2 regions of the Streptomyces sp. RLB3-17 genome follow, and region 1 is predicted to be linked to the other one. Evidence: predicted binding sites of a transcription regulator. Region 1 holds the regulator's gene; the other holds the start of a gene.
The links. The regulator HspR, encoded in region 1, represses chaperone genes until heat shock. The targets are predictions, from matches to a motif close to TTGAGNNNNNNNNNCTCAA.
Positions count from the first base shown of each region.

Region 2: dnaK (molecular chaperone DnaK) is a predicted target of HspR. The motif match lies at 2,722-2,740, and genes of this name have one in related genera.

Region 1 covers NZ_CP041610.2:6,114,611-6,125,580, forward strand. The annotation lists gene FNV62_RS27750 ((Fe-S)-binding protein) at 1-1,776, opposite strand, end outside; gene FNV62_RS27755 (MraY family glycosyltransferase) at 2,057-3,124, shown strand; gene dnaK (molecular chaperone DnaK) at 3,220-5,070, shown strand; gene grpE (nucleotide exchange factor GrpE) at 5,067-5,735, shown strand; gene dnaJ (molecular chaperone DnaJ) at 5,769-6,953, shown strand; gene FNV62_RS27775 (heat shock protein transcriptional repressor HspR) at 6,958-7,404, shown strand; gene FNV62_RS27780 (sugar ABC transporter substrate-binding protein) at 7,972-9,099, shown strand; gene FNV62_RS27785 (hypothetical protein) at 9,253-9,588, opposite strand; gene FNV62_RS27790 (hypothetical protein) at 9,636-10,175, shown strand; gene FNV62_RS27795 (Uma2 family endonuclease) at 10,384-10,970, shown strand, end outside.
Region 2 covers NZ_CP041610.2:9,154,685-9,165,654, forward strand. The annotation lists gene FNV62_RS41100 (ATP-binding protein) at 1-314, shown strand, start outside; gene FNV62_RS41105 (DUF2201 family putative metallopeptidase) at 311-2,122, shown strand; gene FNV62_RS41110 (OsmC family protein) at 2,231-2,656, shown strand; gene dnaK (molecular chaperone DnaK) at 2,787-4,655, shown strand; gene FNV62_RS41120 (helix-turn-helix domain-containing protein) at 4,732-5,598, opposite strand; gene FNV62_RS41125 (helix-turn-helix domain-containing protein) at 5,654-6,505, opposite strand; gene FNV62_RS41130 (4a-hydroxytetrahydrobiopterin dehydratase) at 6,718-7,023, shown strand; gene FNV62_RS41135 (class I SAM-dependent methyltransferase) at 7,029-7,787, shown strand; gene FNV62_RS41140 (hypothetical protein) at 7,756-8,226, opposite strand; gene FNV62_RS41145 (hypothetical protein) at 8,223-8,729, opposite strand; gene FNV62_RS41150 (helix-turn-helix transcriptional regulator) at 8,770-9,714, shown strand; partial or broken gene FNV62_RS41155 (rhamnogalacturonan lyase) at 9,813-10,970, shown strand, end outside.

The DNA of each region.
Region 1 (10,970 bases):
GTGGATGACCTCGTAGTCGCCGCCGAGCTGCGGGTACTCGTTGCCGATGGTGTTGAGGCAGTGCGGGCAGGTCGCGACGATCTTCTTCGCCGACTTCGGCTTCTTCGTCGACTCGTCCTCGTCATCCTCGCCGAAGGCCATGTTCAGCGCGGCGACGTTCTCCATGCCGAGTTCCTGGAACAGGGGCTCGTTGCCGAGACGACGCGCGGAGTCACCGGTGCACTTCTCGTCGCCGCCCATGATGGCGAACTTGACGCCCGCCATGTGCAGGAGCTCCGCGAAGGCCTTCGTGGTCTTCTTGGCGCGGTCCTCCAGGGCGCCGGCGCAGCCGACCCAGTACAGGTACTCGACCTCGGACAGGTCCTCGATGTCGCGTCCGACGACCGGGATCTCGAAGTCGACTTCCTTCGTCCACTCGAGGCGCTGCTTCTTGGCCAGACCCCAGGGGTTGCCCTTCTTCTCCAGGTTCTTGAGCATCGTGCCCGCCTCGGACGGGAACGCGCTCTCGATCATCACCTGGTAGCGGCGCATGTCGACGATGTGGTCGATGTGCTCGATGTCGACCGGGCACTGCTCGACGCACGCGCCGCACGTGGTGCAGGACCACAGCACGTCGGGGTCGATGACGCCGTTCTCCTCGAACGTGCCGATCAGGGGGCGCTCGGCCTCGGCGAGCGCCGCGGCGGGCACGTCGGCCAGCTGCTCCGCCGACGCCTTCTCCTCGCCCTCCATGGTCTTGCCGCCGCCCGCGAGCAGGTAGGGCGCCTTGGCGTGCGCGTGGTCGCGCAGCGACATGATGAGGAGCTTGGGGGAGAGCGGCTTGCCCGTGTTCCAGGCGGGGCACTGCGACTGGCAGCGGCCGCACTCGGTGCACGTGGAGAAGTCCAGCAGGCCCTTCCAGGAGAACTGCTCGACCTGGCTGACACCGAAGACGTCGTCCTCGCCCGGGTCGGTGAAGTCGATGGCCTTGCCGTCACTCGTCATCGGCAGCAGCGCGCCGAGGGCGGTCTCGCCCTTCGCGTTCCGCTTGAACCAGATGTTCGGGAAGGCGAGGAAGCGGTGCCAGGCGACGCCCATGTCCGTCTTGAGGGAGACCGTGATCATCCAGATGAAGGACGTCCCGATCTTGATCATCGCGGTGAGGTAGATCAGGTTCTGGAGCGTGCCGACGCTCGTCTCCTTGAAGGCGGCGACGATCGGGTACGAGGCGAAGTACGCGGCCTCGTAGCCGTGCACGTCGGCGAGGGCGCCCTCCAGGCCGCGCAGGGTCATGATCGCGAGGCCGATGATGAGGATGACCGACTCGACGAAGTAGGCCTGGCCGACGTTGGACCCGGCGAAGCGGGACTTGCGGCCCGGCCGGTCGGGCCGGGACAGCTGGCGGATCACGATGAGCGTGAGGATGCCGAGGGTCGTCATCAGGCCGATGAACTCGACGAAGATCTCGTACGGCAGCCAGTGCCCGATGATGGGCAGCGCCCAGTCGGCCTGGAAGAGCTGCCCGAAGGCGTTCACCAGCGTGGCGACGAGGGAGAAGAAGCCGACCGCCACGAACCAGTGCGCGACGCCGACCACCCCCCACCGGTTCATCCGGGTGTGGCCGAGGAACTCCCGGACCACCGTGACGGTGCGCGCGGTCCAGTCGTCCGTGCGGGTGCCCGCGGGGACGTCCTGGCCGAGCCGTACGAACCGGTAGATCTGCGCGATGGCGCGGGAGAACAGCGCCACGCCGACCACGGCGAGTACCAGCGACACAATGATCGCGGCGAGTTGCATTCGGGGGCTCCTCGGGCCTGCGAGGGAGGGAGCTGAAGGCCGACCTTCAGCCGATTACTAAGCGGTAACTTATGCAGTCCGTCTGAGACTACCCATATCTTCCGCCGCACTGTAGCCAGCGGTGCGGTGATCTGCGTCGCTGAGGTCCACCTGAGTCGCCGAAGTCACCGACCGGCAGTTGCGCACGTCACCGGCCGACAGCTGCCGGTCTCCGGCCGACACGTAAACCCGATCGTGCTATATGCAGCATATTTACGACATTTAACACTAAATTGGCGGCGTGCTGTACGGAATCGCCGCCGCCACCTCCGCCCTGCTCCTCGCCGCCCTCCTCGCCGCCCTGCTGCGGCTCCTCGCCCTGCGCCTCGGCGTGGTCGAACGCCGGAGGGCACGCGCGGTGCCGCTGCTCGGCGGGGTCGCGGTGGTGGCGGTCACGGCGTTCGTCGCCGGGGTCGGCGATTGGACGGACGTGGCGCCGCTGGGGTCGGCGGCCGGACGGCTGCTGGCCGCCGGGATCGGGGTCGGCGTCCTCGGACTCGTCGCGGACCTGTGGCCCCCGCCGGCCCTTGTGCGGGTTCCGCTCCAGGCGGCCGTCGTGACCGGCGCCGCCGCGCTGACCGTGCCGTACGACGAACTCGGCCCGGTGGTCGGGGTGGTGGCCGTCGGCTGGATCGCCCTCGCCACCCATGCCTTCACCTCGCTCGATCACGCCGACGGAGTGATGGGGACGGTCGCGGTGGTGACCGCCTTCGCGCTGAGCGGCTGCGCGGCCGCCGAGGTCATGGACGGGCTCGCGGCGCTGCTGAGCGTGCTGGCCGCCGCGCTGACCGGGTTCCTGATGCACAACTGGCCCCCGGCCCGGATCGTGCCGGGGCGCTGCGGCGCGCTGTTCGTCGGGTTCGTGCTGACCTCGGCGGCGGTACTGGTCCACGCCGGGCGGGCGGCCGGGTCGAGCGTGGGCGCCGGGTTCGCGCTGACGGCCGTGGCGACCGCCGACGCCGTACTGGTGCTGGTGTCGCGGCGGCGGGCCGGGCGTCCGCTGCTGCGGGGCGCCCCCGATCATCTCGTCCACCGGCTGCGACGCCTCGGTGTCACGCCCCAGGGCGCCGCGGTCGTCGTGGGGGTCACCGGCTTCGCGGGTGCACTCGTCGGGATGCTGATCGACATGGGATGGGTGAGCGCGACGGCGGCGTTGTGGGTGGCGGGCGGCGTCGGTGTCGCCGTGCTCGCGCTGCTTCGGATCCCCACTTACGGGGGACGGCATGTCCCCGCGTACGGGAGTCGGTTGACCGTGAAGCCGCAGGTCGGAGCACGTGTACAAGCACACCTGCGTGTAAGCAAGAGATAAGACTTGAGCCCCCGTGACTCATGTCTGTTGACCCAGCAATGAGTGTGGTGCACACTTGAGTCCGTTCCACTCAAGTCATTGCTGGAGGAATTGAAATGGCACGTGCGGTCGGCATCGACCTGGGCACGACTAACTCCGTCGTCAGCGTTCTTGAAGGCGGCGAGCCCACCGTCATCACCAACGCAGAGGGCGCCAGGACCACGCCGTCCGTCGTCGCCTTCGCCAAGAACGGCGAGGTGCTCGTCGGCGAGGTCGCCAAGCGCCAGGCGGTCACGAACGTGGACCGGACCATCCGCTCCGTGAAGCGTCACATGGGCACGGACTGGAAGATCGAGCTCGACGGGAAGAACTTCAACCCGCAGCAGATGAGCGCCTTCATCCTGCAGAAGCTGAAGCGCGACGCCGAGGCCTACCTGGGCGAGAAGGTCACGGACGCGGTCATCACCGTCCCGGCCTACTTCAACGACTCCGAGCGCCAGGCGACGAAGGAGGCCGGCGAGATCGCGGGCCTGAACGTCCTGCGCATCGTGAACGAGCCCACGGCCGCCGCCCTCGCGTACGGCCTGGACAAGGACGACCAGACGATCCTCGTCTTCGACCTCGGTGGCGGCACCTTCGACGTGTCCCTCCTGGAGATCGGTGACGGCGTCGTCGAGGTGAAGGCCACCAACGGCGACAACCACCTCGGTGGTGACGACTGGGACCAGCGTGTCGTCGACTACCTGGTGCAGCAGTTCCGCTCCGGTCACGGCGTGGACCTCGCCAAGGACAAGATGGCGCTCCAGCGTCTGCGCGAAGCCGCCGAGAAGGCGAAGATCGAGCTGTCCTCGTCCACCGAGACCTCGATCAACCTGCCCTACATCACGGCCTCCGCCGAGGGCCCGCTGCACCTGGACGAGAAGCTCACGCGCGCCCAGTTCCAGCAGCTCACCGCGGACCTTCTGGAGCGCTGCAAGACGCCGTTCCACAACGTCATCAAGGACGCGGGCATCAACCTCTCCGAGATCGACCACGTCGTTCTCGTCGGTGGCTCGACCCGCATGCCCGCCGTCGCCGAGCTCGTCAAGGAGCTGACCGGCGGTCAGGACGCCAACAAGGGTGTCAACCCGGACGAGGTCGTCGCCATCGGCGCCGCCCTGCAGGCCGGTGTCCTCAAGGGTGAGGTCAAGGACGTCCTGCTCCTCGACGTCACCCCGCTGTCCCTCGGCATCGAGACCAAGGGCGGCATCATGACGAAGCTCATCGAGCGGAACACGACGATCCCGACCAAGCGGTCCGAGATCTTCACCACCGCCGAGGACAACCAGCCGTCCGTCCAGATCCAGGTCTACCAGGGCGAGCGCGAGATCGCGGCGTACAACAAGAAGCTCGGGATGTTCGAGCTGACCGGTCTGCCGCCGGCCCCGCGCGGTGTCCCGCAGATCGAGGTCGCCTTCGACATCGACGCCAACGGCATCATGCACGTGACCGCGAAGGACCTGGGCACGGGCAAGGAGCAGAAGATGACCGTCACCGGTGGCTCCTCGCTGCCGAAGGACGAGGTCGACCGGATGCGCCAGGAGGCCGAGCAGTACGCGGACGAGGACCACAAGCGCCGCGAGGCCGCCGAGACCCGCAACCAGGGCGAGCAGCTCGTCTACCAGACCGAGAAGTTCCTCAAGGACAACGAGGACAAGGTCCCGGGTGACGTCAAGACCGAGGTCGAGGCGTCCATCGCCGAGCTGAAGGAAAAGCTCAAGGGCGAGGACACCGCCGAGATCCGCACGGCCACGGAGAAGGTCGCCGCGGTCTCGCAGAAGCTCGGCCAGGCCATGTACGCCGACGCCCAGGCCGCGCAGGCCGCCGGTGGCGCCGATGGTGCCCCCGGTGCCGAGCAGGCCAAGGCCGATGACGACGTCGTCGACGCCGAGATCGTCGACGAGGAGCGCAAGGACGGTGCCGCGTGACGGAGGAGACCCCGGGCTTCGACGAGAAGCCTGACGTCCCCTCCGGCGCCACCCCTGACGACGCCGAGCCGCAGGCCGCCACCCCCTCCACGGAGGAGGCGGCGGCCCCGGCCGGGGACGCATCAGCAGCACAGATGGCCGGTCTGACCGCACAGCTGGACCAGGTCCGTACGGCGCTCGGCGAGCGCACGATGGACCTCCAGCGGCTCCAGGCCGAGTACCAGAACTACCGCCGCCGGGTCGAGCGCGACCGGATCGCGGTCAAGGAGATCGCCATCGCGAACCTCCTGACCGAGCTCCTGCCCGTGCTCGACAACATCGCCCGCGCGCGGGACCACGGCGAACTGGTCGGCGGCTTCAAGTCGGTGGCCGAGTCGCTGGAGACCGTCGCGGCGAAGATGGGCCTCCAGCAGTTCGGCAAGGAGGGCGAGCCCTTCGACCCGATGATCCACGAGGCCCTGATGCACTCGTACGCGCCGGACGTCACGGAGACGACGTGCGTGGCGATTCTGCAGCCGGGGTATCGCATCGGCGAGCGCACCATCCGCCCCGCGCGGGTGGCGGTCGCCGAACCCCAGCCGGGGGCGCAGACCGGCAAGGCGGACTCCCAGGATTCCGCCGAGGCGGCCGACGACAAGGAGAGCGGTGGCCCGGACGAGGGCTGACGTTGAACGCATGAGAGAGGAGGGGCGTCGAGGATGAGCACCAAGGACTTCATCGAGAAGGACTTCTACAAGGTCCTCGGCGTCCCCAAGGACGCCACCGAGGCTGAGATCAAGAAGGCGTACCGGAAGCTCGCCCGCGAGTTCCACCCGGACGCCAACAAGGGCAACGCCAAGGCCGAGGAGCGCTTCAAGGAGATCTCCGAGGCGAACGACGTGCTCGGAGACCCCAAGAAGCGCAAGGAGTATGACGAGGCACGCGCCCTCTTCGGCAACGGCGGCTTCCGTCCGGGTCCCGGCGCGGGCGGCGGCAACTTCAACTTCGACCTGGGCGACCTCTTCGGAGGCGGCGCCCAGGGCGGAGCAGGCGGTGCCGGTGGCTTCGGCGGCGGCATCGGTGACGTCTTCGGGGGCCTGTTCAACCGCGGCGGCGCGGGCACGGGTACGCGGACCCAGCCCCGGCGCGGCCAGGACATCGACACCGAGGTGACGCTCAGCTTCACCGAGGCGGTGGACGGCGCGACGGTCCCGCTGCGGATGACGTCCCAGGCGCCCTGCAAGGCCTGTTCGGGCACCGGCGACGCGAACGGCACACCGCGCGTGTGCCCGACGTGCGTCGGCACCGGCCAGGTCGCGCGCGGCTCCGGCGGCGGCTTCTCGCTCACGGACCCCTGCCCGGACTGCAAGGGCCGCGGTCTCATCGCGGAGAACCCCTGCGAGATCTGCCACGGCAGCGGCCGTGCCAAGTCCTCGCGCACGATGCAGGTCCGCATCCCGGCGGGAGTGAGCGACAGCCAGCGCATCCGCCTCCGCGGCAAGGGCGCACCCGGCGAACGGGGCGGCCCGGCAGGCGACCTGTACGTCACGGTCCACGTGGACGCCCACCCGGTCTTCGGCCGCAAGGGCGACAACCTCACCGTCACCGTGCCCGTCACCTTCGCGGAGGCGGCACTCGGCGGCGAGGTGCGCGTACCGACCCTGGGCGGCCCCCCGGTCACCCTGAAACTGCCCCCGGGCACGCCCAACGGCCGTACGATGCGGGCCCGCGGCAAGGGTGCCGTCCGCAAGGACGGTACGCGCGGCGACCTCCTGGTCACCGTCGAGGTCGCGGTCCCCACGGACGTGTCGGGCAAGGCTCGCGACGCCCTGGAGGCGTATCGCGAGGCAACCGCGGGCGAGGACCCACGGGCGGAGCTGTTCCAGGCCGCGAAGGGAGCATGAGCAGATGGACGGCCGTCGTCGAAACCCCTATGAACTGACCGAGGAGACCCCGGTCTACGTCATCTCGGTGGCGGCCCAGCTCTCCGGCCTGCACCCGCAGACCCTGCGTCAGTACGACCGCCTCGGCCTGGTCTCCCCGGACCGCACCGCCGGCCGGGGCCGGCGCTACTCGGCCCGCGACATCGAACTGCTCCGCACGGTGCAGGCGCTGTCCCAGGACGAGGGCATCAACCTGGCCGGCATCAAGCGCATCATCGAGCTGGAGAACCAGGTGGCCGCCCTCCAGTCCCGCGTCGCGGAACTGGAATCGGCCCTGGACGGCGCCGCTGCCGCGATGCAGCAGCGCGAGGCCGCGGTGCACGCCTCGTACCGCCGCGACCTGGTCCCGTACCAGGAGGTCCAACAGACGAGCGCGCTGGTGGTCTGGCGGCCGAAAAGGCAGTCGGACTAGCTCCCACGTACCGAAGGGGGTGGAGAGGTCGTCGACCTCTCCACCCCCTTCGGCGTTCCTCGGCTCACCGCGCCGGTTCGGTGACCGTCCAGTCGCCGGTGGGGTGAGGTCGAGTCCGTTTTCTTCGGTGTGTCAGAGAAGGTGGTGTTCACGTAGAACTGCCGCTTGTACACCGGTGATGCGCAGCTGCTCGCGGCGGAGGCCGGCGCCCCCGAGACGGCGAGCAGGCCCCCGGTGGTGGCGATCGTCGGCGTCGCGGCGAGCGCCGGTCCGCTCCGCCCAACTGGTCTCATGCTTCCCCTGTTTCGTGCTGCGACGTGTGCGGCCACCTTCGAGACTCGCGGACTGGGGGAGGGTTGTATGCCGCCAGGGAGCGAGTGACGCAAGTCAATCAGAGGGGTTCTGTGGAAGTGGCGGCGCACCCCCTTCCCATCGTGTTCACTTGGGGAACACAGAATGCTGTTGCCATCTCGTTAAGTGGTTACTCCTTGACGCTGAGGTGATCGCCGCGTTGGCTTTCAGCCACCTGGGTCGCAAAGCAGCTACCTCGCCCGGAAGGCACCTGATGTGAACACTCGTAACACCCGGCTTCGTCGTACCGCCATAGCCCTGGCCTGCTCCGCGATGACCGTCTCCCTTGCCGCCTGCGGTGTCGTGGACGGGATCGGCGGCAGCAGCACCAAGGCGAGCCCGACCAAGGGTGACGACATCACGGTTGGCCTGCTCCTCCCGGAGAAGGCCAACACCCGTTACGAGAAGTTCGACTACCCGATCATCGAGCAGCAGGTCGCCAAGCTCACCAACAACAAGGGCAAGGTCGACTACGCCAACGCGGCTCAGGACGCCACCAAGCAGAGCCAGCAGTTCCAGCAGATGGTGGCCGACAAGGTCGACGTGATCCTCGTCGACGCGGTGGACTCCAAGGCCATCGCGAGCGACGTGCAGAAGGCCAAGGACGCGGGCATCCCCGTCATCGCCTACGACCGTCTGGCGCAGGGCCCGATCGACGCGTACATCTCCTTCGACAACGAGCTCGTCGGCCAGGTGCAGGGCAAGGCGCTCCTGGAGGCGCTGGGCACCGACGCCTCCTCGAAGAAGATCGTCATGATGAACGGCTCGCCCACCGACCCGAACGCGGCGCAGTTCAAGTCGGGCGCCCTGGGTGAGCTCAACGGCAAGGTCGTCATCTCCAAGACGTACGACACCAAGGACTGGGACCCGGCCGTCGGCAAGGCCAACATGGAGAAGGCCATCTCGGCCATCGGCCTCAGCAACATCGCCGGTGTCTACTCCGCCAACGACGGCCTCGCGGGCGCCGTCATCGACGCCATGAAGACCATGGGCGTCAGCAAGGTGCCGCCGGTCACCGGTCAGGACGCCGAGCTGGACGCGGTGCAGCGGATCGTCCGGGGCGAGCAGTACATGAGCGTCTACAAGTCCTACCCCGACGAGGCCTCCGCGGCCGCCGAGATGGCTGTGGCGAAGGTCCAGGGGCGGGGCATCGAGTTCGACGCGCTCACCCGCGACAAGGTCGACAGCCCCACGAACAAGAAGATCCCCTCCCAGCTGATGCCCGTGGTCGCCCTGACCAAGGCCAACATCAAGGAGACGGTGATCCAGGACGGCATCTACACCGTCAAGCAGATCTGCACCTCCTCGACCAAGGCGGACTGCACGGCGATCGGCCTCAAGTAGTCGTGGACTGACGAACTTCCCTGACGAACGCGCGGGAGCCCTGGACAAGGGGCTCCCGCGCGTTCGTCGGATCAGGGGTCAGCGCCCCATCGACTGCCAGACTGCCTGGCGGCGCGTCGCCGTTGTCACTGGAGCGGCTGCGCCGCTCAGGGCCTAGAGCGCGGACAGCAGGACGGAGAGCGTGCGTACGACGGGCCCGTCGCGCGCGGTCATCCGCTTCGGGGCGCCAGGGTCGTAGGTCACCTCGATCCGCTCCGGATCGGTCGCCACGAGCCGGCCGCTTCCCCTGAACGTCCACTCCCCGGCGGCCGCGGCGAGGGCCGTCCCCAGCGCGAACAGCGCGCCGAACGCCCATTGCACCTTCCGATCGCGGGATGTCGTCCAGCGGTCCTTCCGTTCCGTCCGCGGCGGCACGGGCACGGTGGTCACCAACGTCGCCCCGTCCGCACGCGGTTCGACGGCGTCGTGTTCGACAGTCCTGACCCTCACGTCCCGGCTGAACCAATCCGGGCCCGCCGGTGTCTCAGAGGGCGACCGTGTTTGTCGTACTGGATGTGCTCGTCGTGCTGGAGGCGCCCGTGGCCATGATCGGCCTGTTCTGGATCACCAAGGAGAGCGTGTACGTGGGCGCCGAGCCCGAGGGGTACGGGCGCGGGGTGCGGCTCACCCCCGAGGGGCTTCAGGCCGTGGGCACGGGCCAGGAGGGGTTCTGGTCCTGGGCCGACGTCCGTGAGGTCACCGTTCACGACGTGCAGGTGCGCTCCAGTACCCGGTGGCTGGTGAACAACGTGATGGACACGGTCCTCGACATGGCGACGGGCGGCGGTGAGGCACCGCCCGCGTTCGAACTCCACGTACGGACGGACGAGGAGAAGGCCGAGCTGACGGTGTACACCGCGGCCGTCGGGGGCTACGTCCAGTCCGAGTACGAGCTGTCGGTGGCGCTGCTGAACCGGTTCGTGGACGGTACGGCGGACGTGGCGCGGCTGCTGGAGTGGGGAAGTGTCGAGGGCGACGGCGTGACGCCCTGGCGGGCGGCACGCGAGGCCCTGCTCACGAGTTGGGCCTCGGCCTGAGATGTTCGAGGAGTGCGGCGAGCCCCTCCGGGGTGGTGGCGAGTACGGTGCCGGGTTCGTCGCTTTCCCGGAGGCGGATCGTTCCGTCCTCACCGCATCGGGGGACCCGGAGCCGGTTCCCCTGGTCGGCCCTGTCGCCGTACCTACCGTGATCGCGTTGCTTGTGCCCCATGGACGCCGAGCCCACACTTGAGGAGGTGATGCCGCCATGACCGCTCTTGCGCACGAGAGGCCCGAGACCATGTCTGAGGTCAGGACCGAGTCCGAGAACGATTCCGACTTCGACGAGGTCCTGTGGCAGGCATGGAAGGCCATGGAACTCCCCGAGGGCTACCGCGCTGAGATCATCGAGGGAGCCATCGAGGTGTCGCCCACCGCCCGCCGTTCGCACGGCCTGATCACCAATCGTGTGCGTAGGGCCCTGGACAAGTTCTTGGACGGTGGCGAATACGCGTGCCATCAGGGCGTGAACGTGATCCACAGGCGCAAGGCGTGGATCCCCGACGCCTTCGTCGCACCGGAGGACACGCAACCCTGGGGTGATGAGGACGACCTCGGTGTCAGGGCCGAGGCCGTCTACCCCATCGTGGAAGTCGTTTCCCCTGGTAAGCGCAACCAGGACCGAGACCGGGTCCGCAAGCTTCGCGAATACGCTCGCGCCGGCATTCCGACCTATGTCGGCATCGATGACTACGACGCTCAGGGATCGGTCACTCTGTGCACCGGCCCGCGTCCCGACAAGGCGGACTGGGAAGACATCCACCGCGTCTACTACGGCACCGACGTCACCATCCC
Region 2 (10,970 bases), 3.0 Mb from region 1:
GCATCGAGGCGATCGTCAAGGGCGACGCCCGCTGGCCGCACCGCCCCGAGGACCGCGACCTGCTCTACTACCTCGCCGAGTCCTTCCGCGGCCGGCTCGTCAAGGAGCTGCCCGCCAGCAAGGAGCACCTCTCCGCGAGCGGACAGCAGACCGCGTACCGCGCCAAGTCGCTGCTCGTGCAGCTCGCCGAGATCTCCGTGGAGGTCGCGCAGAGCGTCATCGCCCCGGACACCGACGGCAACCCCCTCCTGCCCGCCTGGTTCCTGGTCGAGGCGGCCCGCGACATGCCCCGGCTGGTGGAGGCGCGGCAGTGAGCCGTACGCCGACGCGCCGCAGCAAGGGACAGCCGAAGAAGGACCTGGCGGCGGAGGCCTTCGCGGAGGGGATGCGGCTGGTGCGGGCCAACCGGGCGCTCGCCGCCATCGGCTTCAGCACCTGCCGCCAGGAGGACTGCCCCGACTCGCCCCGCGACGGTCTCGTCCGCGTCGACTCCAACGGCGTACTGCACGTCCACCCCACCCGCCGCGCCGAGCCCGTCGAGTGGGCCTGGGCGGTCGCGCACGCCGTCATCCACCTGGGCTTCGGCCATGTCCCGGCGGCGCCGAAGACGCGCGAGCAGCCCGACCGCCACGCCCTCGCCGCCCGCTGTGCGGTCGTCAACCGCTTCCTGCTCGGCTTCCCCATCGGCCTCACCCCCGAGGACCTGCCGCCCACCTACCCCGACGGCGACGAGGAGCAACTCGCCGCACGCTGGCGGCGCGAGGGCACTCCGGCCCCGTACGAGCGCTGCGGTACGGCCGGCGGCGAGCCGGACCAGCTGCTGGTGCCGTGGGACACCTGGAAGGGCGGCCGGGCCCCGGACTGGCAGCTCGAGTTCGCGCACGCCCTGACCCGCACCGTGGCCACGGCGATGGACGTGGCCGGCGGCCGTCGCGGCTCGATGCGCGGCGGGCCCACCCAGCTGCAGCCCTGGGAGCGGGCGCTGAGCTGGTTCATCTCCTCCTACCCGCTGCTCGGTGGCATCGCCGCCGGCATCACCCTGGTCGCCGACGCCGAACTGGCCCGCGCCCACGACATCTCCGTCGCCGCCGTGAACGCGGAGGCGGGGGAGATCTACATCAACCCGCTGCGTCAACTGGAGGACGAGGAATGGCGGTTCGTCCTCGCCCACGAGATGCTGCACGCCGCCCTGCGGCACGGCGACCGCTGCGGCGCCCGCGACCCGTACCTCTTCAACATCGCCGCCGACTACGTCATCAACGGCTGGCTGTGCGAGATGCAGGTCGGCACGATGCCCGAAGGACTCCTGTACGACGCGGAGTTGAAGGACCTCTCGGCGGAGGAGGTGTACGACCGGATCGCGAAGGACCTGCGCCGGATGCGCCGGCTGTCCACGCTGCGCGGCAAGGGGGCGGGTGACATCCTCGGCGCCCCGCTCGGCTCCCCGCGCGACTACGTGGACCTGGACGAGCTCTACCGGCGAGGGCTGAGCCACGGCTTCGACCTGCACCAGCAGCTGGAGCGGGGCTATCTGCCGGGCGGCCTGGTCGAGGAGATCCGCGCGCTCGACCATCCGCCGCTGCCCTGGGACGCCCGGCTGGCCCGCTGGTTCGACGAGTTCGTGCCCCGCCCCGAGCCGGTACGGACGTACGCGCGCCCCTCGCGCCGTCAGGCGTCCACCCCCGACATCCCGCGCGCGGGACGGTACTTCCCGCCCGAGGAGATCGCCCGCTGCACCTTCGGCGTCGTCCTCGACACCTCCGGCTCCATGGACCGCACGCTGCTCGGCAAGGCGCTGGGCGCCATCGCCTCGTACGCCGAGGCCCGGGACGTACCGGCCGCGCGGGTGGTGTTCTGCGACGCGGCGCCGCACGACGCGGGCTATCTTCCGGTCACCGAGATCGCCGGTCGCGTACGGGTGCACGGGCGCGGCGGTACGGTGCTGCAGCCCGGCATCGATCTGCTGCACCGCGCGGACGACTTCCCGCCGGGCGCGCCGCTGCTGGTCATCACGGACGGCTGGTGCGACGTGCTGCGGGTGCGGCGCGAGCACGCGTATCTGATTCCGCAGGGCGCGCGGCTCCCGTTCACGGCGCGGGGACCCGTCTTCCGGGTGCGCTGAACCGTCTTCGCGGTCTCGGTGAGCCGTCATTCTGGGTGAGTCGCGCGCAGGTGTGATCGGATGGTGCGCACGGACCCCGAAAACGGGACCCCATCGAAGGGAATCATCGTGGCAACCACGCGCACCGCGCACACCGTGTGGGAAGGCAACCTGCTCGAGGGCAGCGGCGTCGTCACCTTCGACTCCTCCGGCATCGGCCAGCAGCCGGTGACGTGGGCGTCGCGGGCGCAGGACGCCAACGGCAGGACCAGCCCCGAGGAGCTGATCGCCGCCGCCCACTCCAGCTGCTTCTCCATGGCGCTGTCGCACGCCCTCGCGGGCGCGGGCACCCCGCCCACCAAGCTCGTCACCAACGCCGACGTCACCTTCCAGCCCGGCGAGGGCATCACCGGCATCCACCTGACCGTGGAGGGCACGGTGCCGGGCCTCGACAACGACGGCTTCGTCGCGGCGGCCGAGGACGCGAAGAAGAACTGCCCGGTCAGCGCGGCGCTGACCGGCACGACGATCACCCTGACGGCCAAGCTGGCCTGACGTCCGGGAGCAGTACGGCGCCGCGGTCCCCGCGCAGGGCCCGCGGCGCTGTCATGTCCGCCCCATTGACAAGAACGCACTCAAGTTTTGTGCTTGAAGGTGGGCAGCGCCCTGGCGGAAGGGGACGGACATGGCACGTGCGGTCGGGATCGACCTCGGTACGACGAACTCGGTGGTGGCCCTCCTGGAAGGCGGCGACCCCACCGTCGTGACCAACGCGGAGGGTGCGCGCACCACCCCCTCCGTGGTGGCCTTCGCCAAGAACGGCGAGGTGCTCGTCGGCGAGGTCGCCAAACGGCAGGCGGTGACGAACGTGGAGCGCACCGCGCGCTCGGTCAAGCGCCACATGGGCGACGCGAGCTGGCGCTTCCCGGAGAAGGGCTCCGTCGACGGCACCCGCTACCGCGCCCAGGAACTGTCGGCGCGCGTTCTGCAGAAGCTGAAGCGGGACGCGGAGGCCTACCTCGGCGAGGACGTCACGGACGCCGTGATCACCGTGCCCGCGTACTTCGACGACGCCCAGCGCCAGGCCACCAAGGAAGCGGGCGAGATCGCGGGCCTGAAGGTGCTGCGGATCATCAACGAGCCGACGGCCGCCGCCCTCGCCTACGGCCTCGACCGGGGCGAGGAGCAGACCGTCCTCGTCTTCGACCTGGGCGGCGGCACCTTCGACGTCTCGCTCCTGGAGATCGGCGACGGCGTCATCGAGGTCAAGGCCACCAACGGCGACACCCGACTCGGCGGCGACGACTGGGACCAGCGGATCGTCGAACACCTCGCACAGCGCTTCAAGGCCTCGTACGGCATCGATCTCGGCCACGACAAGATGGCGATGCAACGGCTGCGCGAGGGCGCCGAGAAAGCCAAGATCGAACTGTCCAGCTCCTCCGAGACCAGCGTCAACCTGCCCTACATCACCGCCACTGCCGACGGCCCCCTGCACCTCGAGGCGAAACTGACCCGCGCCCAGTTCCAGGAGCTGACCGCCGATCTGCTCGACCGCTGCAAGACCCCCTTCCACCAGGCGGTCAAGGACGCGGGCGTCAAGATCGCCGCGGTCGACCACGTCATCCTGGTCGGCGGCTCGACCCGGATGCCCGCCGTCACGGACCTGGTCAGGGAACTCACCGGCAAGGACCCGCACAAGGGCGTCAACCCGGACGAGGTCGTGGCGCTCGGCGCGGCCCTCCAGGCGGGAGTCATCAGGGGGGACGTGAAGGACGTCCTGCTCCTCGACGTCACCCCGCTGTCCCTCGGCATCGAGACCAAGGGCGGCATCATGACCAGGCTCATCGAGCGCAACACCACGATCCCGACCCGCCGTTCGGAGATCTTCACCACGGCCGTGGACAACCAGCCCTCGGTCGGTATCCAGGTCTACCAGGGCGAACGCGAGATCGCCGCGTACAACAAGAAGCTCGGCGTCTTCGACCTCACCGGGCTGCCGCCCGCACCCCGCGGAGTCCCGCAGATCGAGGTCGCCTTCGACATCGACGCCAACGGGATCATGCACGTCTCCGCGAAGGACCTCGCCACCGGGCGCGAACAGAAGATGACCGTCACAGGCGGCTCCGCGCTCCCCAAGAACGACATCGACCGCATGATGCGCGAGGCCGAGCAGTACGCCGAGGAGGACCGCGCGCGCCGCGAGGCCGCCGAGACCCGCAACCAGGCCGAACAACTCGTCTACCAGACCGAGAAGTTCCTCCGGGAGAACGACGAACGCATCGCCTCCGAGACGAAACCCGAGGTCGAGTCCGCCGTCGCCGACCTCAAGCGCCTCCTGGAGGACTCCGCCACCGACACCACCGCCCTGCGCGGCGGCGTCGAGAATCTGGCCTCGGTGAGCCAGAAGATGGGCCAGGCCATGTACGCCCAGGCCCAGCAGACGCCCCGGGAGGAGCCGGCCGCCCAGCACACCACGGCGGCGGAGGAGGAGGGCGTGGTGGACGCCGAGATCGTGGACGACGAGAGGGAGACGAGGGGCGGCGCGGCGTAAGGAGCCTCCCGGTGAGGGGCTCTCGGCGAGCCCCTCCCTGGGAACTCCTCACCAAGAACGCCTCTCCCGGAACCTCTCAGTAGGAGTCCCGGATCTCCCGCAGGATCTCCTTGGTGCGGGGCACGGAGGCGGCGTGGGCGGACATGTGGTCCAGCACTTCCAGATGCATGGCCACCTCGGCGCGCGAGTCGAGGTAGATGGCACCGGTCAGGTACTCGCTGTAGACCATGTCGGGCAGTTCCGGCTCCGCGAAGCGGAACAGCGCGAAGGAGGTGTACGTCCCCGGATGCGGGCCGCTCGCGTACTCGGCGACCTGGACGGAGATGTCGTCGCTCTCCATCTCCCGCAGCAGCCGGTCGATCTGGTCCCGCATGACCTCGCCACGGATGCTCACCGGACGCCGCAGCGCGGTCTCGTCCATGATCACCCAGAGGTGGGGCCGGTGCTCGCGCCCCAGCAGCAGCTGCTGCCGCGTCATGCGCAACGTCACATGCCGCTCGATGGCCTCGGGACCCGTCTGGCCCACCGTTCCCGCCTCCAGCACGGCGCGCGCGTACTCCTCGGTCTGCAGCAGCCCGGGCACGAAGTGCGGCTCGTACGAGCGGATCAGACGGGCGGCGCCCTCCAGGCTGACGTGCATGCTGAACCAGTCCGGCAGCACATCGTGGAACCGCTGCCACCAGCCCGGCTGGTTCGCCTCCTCGGCCAGCGCGACGAAGGCGGCCACCTCGTCGTCGGCCACGCCGTACGTCGTCAGCAGCACCTGGAGGTATGGGATCTTGAGGGCGACCTCGGCCATCTCCATCCGCCGCACCGTCGCCGGGGCGACACGCAGGACACGCGCGGCTTCTTCCCGCTTCAGCCCGGTGGCCTCCCGCAATTCCTGCAGCCGCCGCCCGAGCACCACTTGCCCCACGGTGGGCGCAGCCCGCCGCTCACTCACGCCACGCCCTCCCCAAGCGCCGAAGCCACCACTCAAACGGATCGGCGACGCTCCGTCAAGACACCAGTGACTGAAGGTATTTGACCGTCGCCGGATCCGCGGGCAGAAACGTCTCGATGGCCAGCTCGGCGACGGTCACGTCCATCGGGGTGTTGAAAGTGGAGATGGAGGAGATGAAGGACAGCACGCGCCCGCCGTGCTCGATCTGCAGGGGGAGCGCGAAATAGGGAACGGGCTCGACGCCACCGTCCAGTTCCCCTTCCCCATCCCCTCCCCGTTCCTGCTCCGGTACCGGGTAGGCCGCCACCTCCTCGTGGAGCGCGCGCAGGGGCTCGGAGCGGTCCAGGGCGATCTGCCGTTCCATCTGCGCGAGCAGGTGGTCGCGCCACTCGCGGTGGTTGCGGATCCGCGGCGCCAGGCCCTCCGGGTGGAGGGTCAGCCGCATCGCGTTCAGCGGCGGCGCGAGCAGCGACTCGGAGACGCCCTCCAGAAGCATGGCGATGCCACGGTTGGCGGCGAGCACGGTGTACGTGGCGTCGACCACCAGCGCCGGGTAGGGCTCGTAGCCCTGGATCAGCCGCTCCATGCCCTGGCGCAGGGCGTCCATCGAGGGGTCGTCGAGGGGGGTCTCCGGGTAGTGGGGCGCGTAGCCGGCGGCGAGCAGCAGCGCGTTGCGTTCCCGTACGGGGACGTCGAGGTGCTCGGCCAGCCGCAGCACCATCTCCTCGCTCGGTCGGGAGCGGCCGGTCTCGATGAAGCTGATGTGGCGGGCCGAGGAGTCGGCCCGCAGCGCCAGTTCCAGCTGGCTGACCCGGCGCTGCTCCCGCCAGCCGCGCAGCAGCGGACCGACGCCTTTGCCGGCAGGGGTGGTTGAGGGCCTGGTCGGACCTGCGGCGACGATGGACATACGCCGACCGTAACCGAGGAACGCTCCCGACGTGGGCCGGGCCCTCGAACGCCGGACGGTCCGGGTTTCCAGGGGCGCGGGGAACCGCGCGACCGGGCCCCACACACCCGCAGTCGAAGACGGGTGCGCCGGAGAGCCCTGTTCGGGGGACTGTGGCAGGCTGAGGAACAGTCCCCACCGCACCCCACCGCACAGAAGAACGGAGCGAGGCCATGCCCGTCGAACCCCTGTCGCAGAAGGAGATCGAGGATCAGCTCGCGGAGCTGCCCGGCTGGTCGCTGGACGGCGACCACCTCGCCCGCTCCTACCACCTCCCCTCCCACTTCGCCGCGACCGCGATGGTCGTACACATCGCCCAGGTACAGGAGGAGCTCGACCACCACTCCGACCTCACCCTCGGCTACAACACGATCTCCCTCACCGTGAACACCCACAGCGTCGGCGGCGCCGTCACCGAGCTCGACCTCAACCTCGCCCGCAGGGTGGAGGCACTGGCTCCGGGACATGGCGCACACTGATCCGCATGCTGGACTACGACAAGGAAGCCGACGCGTACGACGCCAGCAGGGGCGGTGAGCCCAGAGCGGCCGCCGCCGCGGACGCCGTACTCGGCCTCGTCCCCGACGACGTTCAGGCCCTGCTCGACGTCGCGTGCGGCACCGGAATCGTCACGCGCCGCCTCGCCGCCGCCCGCCCGACACTCCGGGTGACGGGCGCGGACGCCGCGCAGGGCATGGCCCGGATGGCGGCGGCACGGCTCCCGGGCGCGGTGGTCCGCGCCGACAGCCGCCGACTGCCCTTCCCCGACGCCTCGTTCGACGCCGTCACCAGCGTCTGGCTGCTCCATCTGGTCGACGGCGCCGAGGACGTCCGCGCCATCGTCGCCGAGTGCGCGCGGGTCCTGCGCCCGGGCGGGGTGTACGTCACCACCGTCGACAAGGCCGCCGCGCACGACGTGGGCAGCGACATCGACGCCGTACTCGCCTCCCGCCCGCGCCGCCCAGCCCAGGACCGCCCCGAGGACGTGGAGGCGTACGCCGTCGAGCACGGCCTGGCCCCGACCGGTGGGGCTCGTTTCCGGGGCCACGGCCAGGGCCGCAGCCCGCGCAGCACGGTGGCGGACCTGCGCCGCGGCTGGTTCACCCGGATCCCCCCGGACGACCCGCTGGCCGAGCGTTTCGTCACGCTGCTCGAAGCGCTGCCCGATCAGGAAGTCCCGCGCCCCGACCCGCAGTTCGCTCTCCGCGCGTTCAGGAAGATCCCCGCCGCGCGAACTCCATGACCCAGTTGGTCACCCATGTCTTCTCCCCGTCCACGGAGAAGGCCTGCTCCCAGCGGGCCGTGGTCGGGGAGATCCCCGACCAGACGAACCGCACCCGCACGTCCTTCCCGTCGTGCGTGTCGTCGCCGTGGAACTCGCCGCGCCCGTCGGGCCCGAACCGCCCCACCACCGGCGGAAACAGCTTCCCGCTGCGGCTCGACGACCAGTTCAGCGACCACACCCGCGCCGCCGGGTCGAAGAGCCGCAGGGTGAGCCCCTGCCAGCCCTCACCGGGCACCGTCATCTCGTCGATGTTCGCGGCGCCGTCGAACAGGCTCCAGCAGCGGTTCGTGGCCTCGAACTCCTCCCAGCCGCTGTCGGGGTCGAGGAAGTCGCTCAGACGCCGGTGGTGGACGTCCCACTCGCCGTGGAAGAAGTCGAAGTCGTGCGGGCTGCTCATGAGCGGTCTCCAGTCGTGCCCTCGGGGAGGGAGTCGGCGAGGTAGGCGTCGAGGTCGGGGGCGTCGGGCGCGAGCATGTGCCGTACCCAGGCGTCGCGTTCGTGCAGGATCGGCGGCAGCTCCCAGACGCAGCCGATCCAGGGGAGGTCGGGTGTGATGAAGTGCGTGGGGTCCCGGTCGGGGCAGCCCAGGACCGGCTGGCCCGCCGACGCGCCGCGGAAGTGCAGGACGTTGTCCCACACCCAGCTGTACGCGTTGAGGTAGGCGCCGTCGTCGCCGCCCCGGTGCAGTACGACGAAGGTCGCGGGCGGTGTGCCGTCGGGCTCCGGCAGCAGTTTCGGCAGCATCGCGTACGCCGCCGCCTCGACGTCGGGTGCGATACCGGCCGGGCCCGCGGTGACGTGGTAGCGCTTGATCCGTCGTCCCGCCACCTCGATGGGCGGCGGCACGGTCAGCAGTTTCTCCCTGAAGCCCGAGGAGTTCGGCGAGGTCGTGGAAGCCATGACGCGCACGCTAGGCGGACTTCACTGACATCCTGTGTCAGTGAAGTCCAGCCGACTCGTCTCGATCCTCCTGCTGCTCCAGACCCGCGGCCGGATGACCGCCGCAGACCTCGCCGAGGAGCTCGACGTCTCGGTGCGCACGGTCTACCGGGACGTCGAGGCACTGAGCGCGGCGGGCGTCCCGCTGTACGGCGACGCGGGGCACGCCGGCGGCTACCGCCTCCTCGACGGCTACCGCACCCGTCTCACCGGCCTCACGGAGGGGGAGGCCGAGGCCCTCTTCCTCGCCGGCGTCCCCGGCCCCGCCGCCGAAATGGGCCTCGGTCCGGTCCTGGCCGCCGCCCAGCTGAAGGTGCGCGCCGCCCTCCCGCGCGAGCTGCGCACGCACGCCGACCGGATCAGCGGCCGCTTCCACCTGGACGCCCCCGGCTGGTACGCGGACGCCGACGACACCCCGTACCTCCCCGCCGTCGCCGACGCCGTCTGGAACGCACGGGTGCTGCACGTCCTGTACCGCCGCTGGCGCGAGCCCACGGATGTGCGGCGCCGCCTGGAACCGTACGGCCTGGTCCTGAAGGCGGGCCGCTGGTACGTCGTCGCGGGCCCCGGTCCTCGTACGTTCCGCGTCGACCAGATTCTCGAACTCACCGCGATGGAAGAGGAGTTCAGCCGCCCGGAGACGTTCGACCTGGCCGCGTACTGGACGGCGTACCAACAGGAGTTCCACGACCGGCTGCACCGCGCCGAGGCCGTGATCCGGATCGCGCCGGGAACCGTTCTCACCGGCCCGGCGGCCCGGGCCGCCGAGGTCGACGGCCGTGTGGATCAGGACGGTTGGACGCGCGTCACCGTCCCCATCGAGTCCATCGACCAGGCTCACGACGCATTCCTCGGACTGGGCGCGGCGATCGAGGTGCTGGAGCCCGCCGAACTGCGGGAGCGCATCGCGCGCACGGTGGCGGCACTGGTCCGCCTGTACGCGTAGAGAGCGCTTGCACGCAGGTGTCCGAGGGCGGCAACTCCGCTGCCCGCCGCGGCGACTGAGGGGACAGAAGCAGTCTGTCCTCCCAGGAGGTAACCATCGTGCAGCACTCGCACAGGCAGCACCGCAGACGCGCCATCGGCTCGGCCCTGGTGACCACGGCCGCCCTGATCGCCGCCGGGCTCACCGCCCTCGGCACCGGCACCGCGCAGGCGGCCACCGCCCGCCAGGTGGAGGCCCTCGACCGGGGCGTCGTCAGTGTCCACACCGACAGCGGCAACCTGGTCAGCTGGCGCTGGCTCGGCACCGACCCGAACGACGTGTCGTTCAACGTCTACCAGGCCGGTACGTTGGTCAACTCGACGCCGATCACCGGCTCCACGAACTACTTCCACTCGGGCGCGCCCGCCCAGGCCGACTACACGGTGCGCGCGATCGTGAACGGCGTCGAGCAGGCCGACTCCGTCCACGCCGTCCAGTTCCGCACCGGATACAAGGACGTGCCCATCACCCCGCCCGCGGGCGGCACCACTCCCGACGGGGTCGCCTACACCTACGAGGCCAACGACGTCTCCGTCGGCGACCTCGACGGGGACGGCCAGCTCGACTTCGTCCTCAAGTGGCAGCCCACCAACGCCAAGGACAACTCCCAGTCCGGCTACACCGGCAACACCGTCATCGACGGCATCAAGCTCGACGGCACCCGCCTGTGGCGCATCGACCTGGGCAGGAACATCCGCTCGGGCGCGCACTACACACAGTTCCAGGTGTACGACTACGACGGCGACGGCAAGGCCGAGGTCGCCATGAAGACGGCGGACGGGACGACGGACGGCCGGGGCACGGTGATCGGCAGTTCCTCCGCCGACTACCGGAACTCCAGCGGATACGTACTGTCCGGGCCCGAGTACCTGACCATGTTCAACGGGCAGACGGGCGCCGCCATGGGCACCGTCGACTATGTCCCGGCGCGCGGCACGGTCTCCTCCTGGGGTGACTCGTACGGCAACCGCGTCGACCGATTCCTCGCGGGAACGGCCTACTTGGACGGCTCCCGGCCCTCCCTCGTCATGGCGCGCGGCTACTACACCCGTACCGTCATCGCCGCCTGAGACTGGCGGGGCGGCGCCTTCACCCGACGCTGGACCTTCGACACCAACTCCTCGACCAACAGCGGCAAGGGCTACGACGGCCAGGGCAACCACCAGTTGTCGGTCGCGGACGTCGACGGGGACGGCAAGGACGAGATCGTGTACGGC